Regions from separate parts of the Streptomyces sp. NPDC006385 genome, predicted to be linked through region 3. Evidence: riboswitches for the same ligand, from Rfam matches in the RefSeq annotation. Region 3 holds a riboswitch; each other region holds the start of a gene.
What was found. A riboswitch is a leader RNA that binds a small molecule or an ion and turns the genes downstream of it on or off. The one in region 3 is predicted to bind thiamine pyrophosphate.
Positions count from the first base shown of each region.

Region 1: linked by a shared signal. The riboswitch ahead of thiC (phosphomethylpyrimidine synthase ThiC) and the one ahead of ABZ078_RS02745 (thiamine ABC transporter substrate-binding protein) in region 3 are both predicted to bind thiamine pyrophosphate.
Region 2: linked by a shared signal. The riboswitch ahead of thiO (glycine oxidase ThiO) and the one ahead of ABZ078_RS02745 (thiamine ABC transporter substrate-binding protein) in region 3 are both predicted to bind thiamine pyrophosphate.

Region 1 covers NZ_JBEXQG010000066.1:13,714-15,973, reverse strand. The annotation lists gene thiC (phosphomethylpyrimidine synthase ThiC) at 1-1,371, opposite strand, end outside; TPP riboswitch at 1,364-1,553, opposite strand; partial or broken gene ABZ078_RS34815 (YibE/F family protein) at 2,204-2,260, shown strand, end outside.
Region 2 covers NZ_JBEXQG010000045.1:21,080-23,339, forward strand. The annotation lists gene ABZ078_RS28730 (FAD-dependent oxidoreductase) at 1-291, opposite strand, end outside; gene ABZ078_RS28735 (hypothetical protein) at 324-674, opposite strand; TPP riboswitch at 727-838, shown strand; gene thiO (glycine oxidase ThiO) at 836-2,002, shown strand; gene thiS (sulfur carrier protein ThiS) at 1,999-2,211, shown strand; gene ABZ078_RS28750 (thiazole synthase) at 2,215-2,260, shown strand, end outside.
Region 3 covers NZ_JBEXQG010000003.1:20,170-22,429, reverse strand. The annotation lists gene rlmN (23S rRNA (adenine(2503)-C(2))-methyltransferase RlmN) at 1-878, shown strand, start outside; TPP riboswitch at 903-1,008, shown strand; gene ABZ078_RS02745 (thiamine ABC transporter substrate-binding protein) at 1,084-2,181, shown strand; gene ABZ078_RS02740 (iron ABC transporter permease) at 2,157-2,260, shown strand, end outside.

The sequences.
Region 1 (2,260 bases), on a different contig from region 3:
GTAGCAGAGCATGGCCGTGCCCCACCAGGCGATCATCGCGGCACCGATGCCGGAGGTGATGTGGTCGTACGCCGGGGCGACGTCGGTCGTCAGCGGGCCGAGCGTATAGAACGGAGCTTCATCGCAGATCTCCTGCTGAAGGTCGATGTTCTCCTTGATCTTGTGCATCGGGACATGTCCCGGGCCCTCGATCATGGTCTGTACGTTGAAACGCTTGGCAATCCGGTTGAGTTCTCCGAGCGTCTTCAACTCCGCGAACTGCGCCTCGTCGTTGGCGTCCGCGATCGAGCCGGGCCTGAGGCCGTCACCCAGCGAGTATGTGACGTCGTACGCCGCGAGGATCTCGCAGAGCTCCTCGAAGTTCTCGTACAGGAAGCTCTCCTTGTGGTGCGCCAGGCACCACGCGGCCATGATCGAGCCGCCGCGCGAGACGATGCCGGTCTTGCGGTTGGCGGTGAGCGGCACGTACGGCAGGCGCACGCCCGCGTGGACCGTCATGTAGTCCACACCCTGCTCGGCCTGCTCGATGACCGTGTCCTTGTAGATGTCCCAGGTCAGATCCTCGGCCCTGCCGTCGACCTTCTCCAGTGCCTGGTACAGCGGCACCGTGCCGATCGGTACGGGGGAGTTGCGCAGCACCCATTCGCGGGTGGTGTGGATGTTGCGGCCGGTGGACAGGTCCATGACCGTGTCGGCGCCCCAGCGCGTCGCCCAGGTCATCTTCTCGACCTCCTCCTCGATGGAGGAGGTGACCGCCGAGTTGCCGATGTTGGCGTTGACCTTCACCAGGAACCGCTTGCCGATGATCATCGGCTCGATCTCCGGGTGGTTCACGTTGGCGGGCAGCACCGCCCGGCCTGACGCGATCTCCTCACGCACCACCTCGGGAGAAACGTTCTCGCGGATGGCCACGAACTCCATCTCCGGGGTGATCTCGCCACGGCGCGCGTAGGCGAGCTGTGTGACGGCCTTGCCGTCCCGGCTGCGACGCGGCTGGCGCGGCCGTCCGGGAAAGACCGCGTCGAGGTTGCGCAGGCCGCCACGTGGCGAGGTGTGCTTGATCCCGTCGTCCTCGGGACGGACGGGGCGGCCCGCGTACTCCTCGGTGTCGCCGCGGGCGATGATCCAGTTCTCCCGCAGCGCGGGCAGTCCGCGGCGGACATCTGTCTCGGCGAGTGGATCGGTGTACGGGCCCGACGTGTCGTACAGCGTGACCGACTGCCCGTTGGTGAGGTGCACCTGGCGGACCGGCACCCGCAGATCGGGGCGTGAGCCCTCGACGTACGCCTTGTGCCAGCCGATGGACTTCCCGGCCTCCTGGGACTTCTCGTCCTGAACGGAGGCAGGCGTGCGCGCGTCCTTGATGGTCATGAGACCTACTCCCTACGCCGGCATTACCCGGTAACAGGTTCGGCGGTCGACGCAGCGGCTTCCGTCTGCCGACGTTTCGTGTGAAACATCACTCGCGATGGGTGATGTTTCATGTGAAACATCGCTGGGACGGAGGTCAGCGCCCTCTCAGCCCGGTGCTCCGAGCTCCCGCGTGTACAAAGGTGGCTCCACGCTAGCGTCAATTCGGGCGCGGTGAACAGAGGGCCCCCGTCGTTCTTGCGATGATCGGTCGGTGACCACGACGCATGAACCTCCGTACCCACCGCCCGAGCCGCACCGCGGCTCCGGCTCCGGAAACGGCCCCGCGCGGGGCAACGGCCGTACCGACGGCCGGGGTTCGGCGATTCCCCGCGGCAGATACGACGGTGCCTACGACAGTGGCTTCGGCCGTGGTGCCGGAGGCGGTCCCGACGGTGACGCGGCTGGATCCGACGGCTGGCACGAACACGGCCAGGGCTCCGGTGGGATGCAGGAGCGCGGGAGCGGGGTCGGCGGCGGGCACGAACGCGGACCCGGTTCGGGTGGCGTGCAGGGTTACGGTCCCGGCTACCGCGGCGTACCGGGGCAGGGGTCCGGGGGCGGGGGCGGGGCTGGTCACGGCTCCGGAAGTGGTCATGGTCACGGTCGCGATTCCGGAAGTGGTCGTGACCACGGTCTCGGTTCCGGAAGTGGTCGTGGTCCCGGTCGCGATTCCGGAGATGGTCACGGTCAAGGTTTCGGCTCCGGTAGTGGTCACGGTCAAGGTCTCGACTCCGGAAGTGGTCACGGGCACGATTCCCGCCACGGTCATGGGGACGGCTTCGGTGAAGGTCATGGCGACGACTTCGCTGGTGGTCATGGTCACGGGCCTGGTTCCGGAGGCTCGCGC
Region 2 (2,260 bases), on a different contig from region 3:
CTCGTGGTCGGCGGTGCGCAGGCCCAGCACCTCGCACCCCAGCCGGAGTTCGATGTCGAGGGCGTCGAAGTCGACGTCGAAGGCGGACCCCTCGGCCTTGCCGAGCAGCACGGCCTTGGACAGGGGCGGCCGGTCGTACGGCTGGTGGGGCTCGGCGCCGATCAGTGTGACGGTCCCGGTGAAGCCCCGCTCCCGCAGGGCGACCGCGGTCTGCACACCGGCCATGCCCGCGCCGGCGACGACCACGCGCCGCGCCTGTGACGTGCCCTGTCGCTGCGTCTGCTCGCTCACCTGATCACCATAGACAACTGACAATTCGTCAGTCAGGGGGCATGCTCAGTGACCTGCTCCACAACACTCGTCCCCGCGCCCGCCTGCGACTCCCACTCCCAGGTCTCCTCCAGGCGCACCCGTCCGTCGGGCAGCTCGCTGACCGTCGACACACAGTGCCCCGACGACGTCGTGCCGTCCCGCTTGAGCTGCACGTAGCGGAAGTCCAGCCGGTCGCCTTCCCTGGTGCCCACGAGGTGTCCGCGTACGACGTCGCCGCCCGCGTACTCCGCCCAGACCTCACCCTCCTTCTCGTGGTACGTGAACCGGGTGCGGGTACCCACCTGACCTGGGGCTTGATCGGCCACAGGGGCGAGGACGAGACCGTCGAGCGAACGGGCCACGGGCACAGGCTCCCTTACTGAGACACACGGCGGCGGGCTAGGGTGGCCAACGTAGAGCACTCGCGGGAGCCCGGACGCACCGGGCTGAGAGGGAGGCTGGCGGCCTCCGACCGTACGAACCTGATCCGGGTCATGCCGGCGAAGGGAGGGGCTGGACGCCCATGTCGCGTACGCGAACGTCAGACGTCCTCGTCATCGGGGGCGGCATCATCGGCCTGGTCACGGCGTGGCGGGCCGCGCAGAGCGGGTTCTCCACGGCTGTCGTGGACCCCGAGCCGGGCGGCGGCGCCGCCCAGGTGGCGGCCGGGATGCTGGCCGCCGTCACGGAGCTGCACTACGGCGAGCAGACGCTGCTGGGCCTGAATCTGGCCTCGGCCCGCCGCTACCCCGACTTCGTGGCCGAGCTCACCGACCTCACCGGCCATGACCTCGGCTACCGCCGCTGCGGCACGCTCGCCGTCGCGCTGGATTCCGACGACCGGGCCCACCTGCGGGAACTGCACGCCCTTCAGCGCCGGTCGGGGCTGGACTCCGAGTGGCTGTCGGGGCGCGAGTGCCGGCGTCTGGAGCCGATGCTCGCGCCGGGCGTGCGCGGCGGGCTGCGCGTGGACGGGGACCACCAGATCGATCCGCGGCGGCTGGCCGGGGCACTGGTGGCCGCGTGCGAGCGGGCCGGTGTGGTCTTCCACCGGGCCTGGGCCGAGCGCTTCGACGTCGTACGGGACCGGGCCGCCGGTGTCACCACGGCGGACGGCACCGAGCTGCGCGCGGGCCAGGTGGTCCTCGCCGCCGGCAGCCGCAGCGGGCGGCTGCCCGGGGTCCCCGCCGACGTACTGCCGCCGGTCCGCCCGGTGAAGGGCCAGGTGCTGCGGCTGACGGTGCCGAAGCGGTACGCGCCGTTCCTGAGCCGGACCGTACGGGCCGTGGTGCGCGGCAGCCACGTGTATCTGGTGCCGCGCGAGAGCGGGGAGCTGGTCGTCGGGGCGACGAGTGAGGAGCTCGGCTGGGACACGACGGTGACCGCGGGCGGGGTGTACGAGCTGCTGCGCGACGCGCACGAGCTGGTGCCGGGCATCACGGAGCTGCCGCTCACCGAGACGCGGGCGGGTCTGCGCCCCGGCTCCCCCGACAACGCGCCGCTGCTCGGCCCGACCGAGCTGGCGGGGCTGCTGCTGGCCACCGGGCACTACCGCAACGGCGTGCTGCTCACGCCGGTCACCGGCGACGCCATGGCGCAGGTCCTGGCCACCGGTGAACTCCCGGAAGAGGCCCGGCCGTTCACGCCCAGGCGCTTCAGTCCCGCCGCACTCACGGAGCAGCCCGCATGAGCCACCCGGTCACCATCTCGGTCAACGGCGAGCGTCGGCGGATCGAGCCCGGCACAGCTCTCGACGCGCTCGTGAAGTCCCTCACCGCGGCGCCCTCCGGAGTGGCCGCCGCCCTCAACGAAACCGTCGTCCCGCGCGCGCAGTGGCCGTCGACGTCCCTCTCGGAGGGCGACCGCGTCGAGGTCCTCACCGCCGTCCAAGGAGGCTGAACCATGGCCGACGATCCCTTTGTCATCGGCGACACGTCCTTCACGTCCC
Region 3 (2,260 bases):
TCTTTCCCGAGCTCATGACCGTCGTACGGCATCTGTCGACCGACCAGGGCGACACCCGCAAGACGCTGTGGCGGCTGTTCGACGGGACGCTCGTCGAGTCGGTGCTGATGCGGTACCCGGACCGGGTGACCATGTGCATCAGCTCGCAGGCGGGATGCGGGATGAACTGCCCGTTCTGCGCGACCGGGCAGGCGGGGCTGGACCGGAATCTGTCGACCGCCGAGATCGTCCACCAGATCGTGGACGGGATGCGGGCGCTGCGGGACGGTGAGGTGCCCGGCGGGCCCGCTCGGCTGTCCAACATCGTCTTCATGGGCATGGGTGAGCCCCTCGCCAACTACAACCGGGTCGTGGGCGCCATCCGCCGGCTCACCGACCCCGAGCCGGACGGGCTGGGGCTGTCCCAGCGCGGGATCACCGTCTCGACCGTCGGCCTCGTCCCGGCCATCCACCGGTTCGCCGACGAGGGCTTCAAGTGCCGTCTCGCGATCTCGCTGCACGCCCCCGACGACGAGCTGCGCGACACCCTCGTCCCCGTGAACACGCGGTGGAAGGTGCGTGAGGTGCTCGACGCCGGATTCGAGTACGTCGCCAGATCGGGGCGTCGGCTGTCCATCGAGTACGCCCTCATCCGCGACATCAACGACCAGGCATGGCGCGGTGACCGGCTCGGCCGGCTGCTCAAGGGCAAGCCGGTGCATGTGAACCTGATTCCGCTGAATCCGACTCCGGGCTCCAAGTGGACCGCTTCCCGGCCCGAGGACGAGAAGGCGTTCGTCGAGGCCATCGCCGCGCATGGTGTACCGGTGACGATCCGGGACACCCGGGGTCAGGAGATCGACGGGGCATGCGGGCAGCTCGCCGCGACCGAGCGGTAGTCTGACCGCCGTAAGAACATCTGCATATTCCGACAGGGGAGCGCCACAGCGCTGAGAGTGCGGTACCGGCCGCAGACCCTCCGAACCTGGCCCAGGTCATTCTGGGTAGGGAGATCGGTCATCACTCGAGCTGTTGCGCCCTGCCCGGAGCCCCAGAGGCCCCGGGCAGGGCCGCGTCTCTTCCTGGTCACTCCAGGAGGAATTAGTGAGCATCACCAAGAAGGCCACGGTCCTCGCCGCCGGTTTCGGACTCGTCGCGCTGCCCGCGCTGGCCGCGTGCGGGTCGTCCGACGGCGACGGCGGCAACGGCAGCGGCGGCGGGTCCAAGACCGTCACGCTCGTCAGCCACAACTCGTGGGCCGTCTCCAAGAGCGTCCTCGCCGCCTTCGAGAAGCAGTCCGGCTACAAGGTCAAGGTCCTGGAGGACGGCGACGCCGGTCAGGCCGTCAACAAGGCGATCCTGACCAAGGACAACCCGCAGGGCGACGTCTTCTTCGGCGTCGACAACACCCTGCTCTCCCGGGCGCTCGACAACGACCTGTTCCAGTCGTACGAGCCGAAGGGCGCCGACACCATCAAGCCCGAGTACCTCGCCGACCAGGACGAGCACCGGGTCACGCCCATCGACACCGGCGACATCTGCGTCAACTACGACAAGGCGTACTTCAGCAAGCACAAGCTGGCCCCGCCGACGTCGTACGACGATCTGATCAAGCCCGCGTACAAGAACCTCCTCGTCACCGAGAACGCCTCCACCTCCTCGCCCGGCCTCGGCTTCCTGCTGGGCACGGCCGCGAAGTACGGCGACGACGGCTGGCAGGACTACTGGAAGAAGCTCAAGGCCAACGGCGTCAAGGTCGTCGACGGCTGGGAGCAGGCGTACAACGAGGAGTTCTCCGGCTCCGCCGGCGGCAAGAAGGCGAAGGCCGACCGGCCGCTCGTCGTGTCGTACGCCTCCTCGCCGCCCGCCGAGGTGATCTACGCCGACCCGAAGCCGAGCACCGCGCCCACGGGCGTGGCGACCGGCACCTGCTTCCGCCAGGTCGAGTACGCGGGACTGCTGAGCAACGCCGAGAACACCGAGGGCGGCAAGGCGCTGCTCGACTTCATGCTCACCAAGACCTTCCAGGACGACATGCCGCTCAACATGTTCGTCTACCCGGTGCGGGAGGGCGCCCAGGTGCCGGAGGAGTTCGTGAAGTACGGACCGCAGGCCGAGGATCCCGAGACCATGGACCCGGCGAAGATCGCCGACAACCGTGACGACTGGGTCAAGTCGTGGACCTCGCTCGTACTGAAGTAGCAGCTCCCCGGAAGCGGGTCACGCGGAGCGCGGCGGTGGGGCTCGGCCTCGTCGCCGTGCCCGTCGCGTTCTTCGCGGT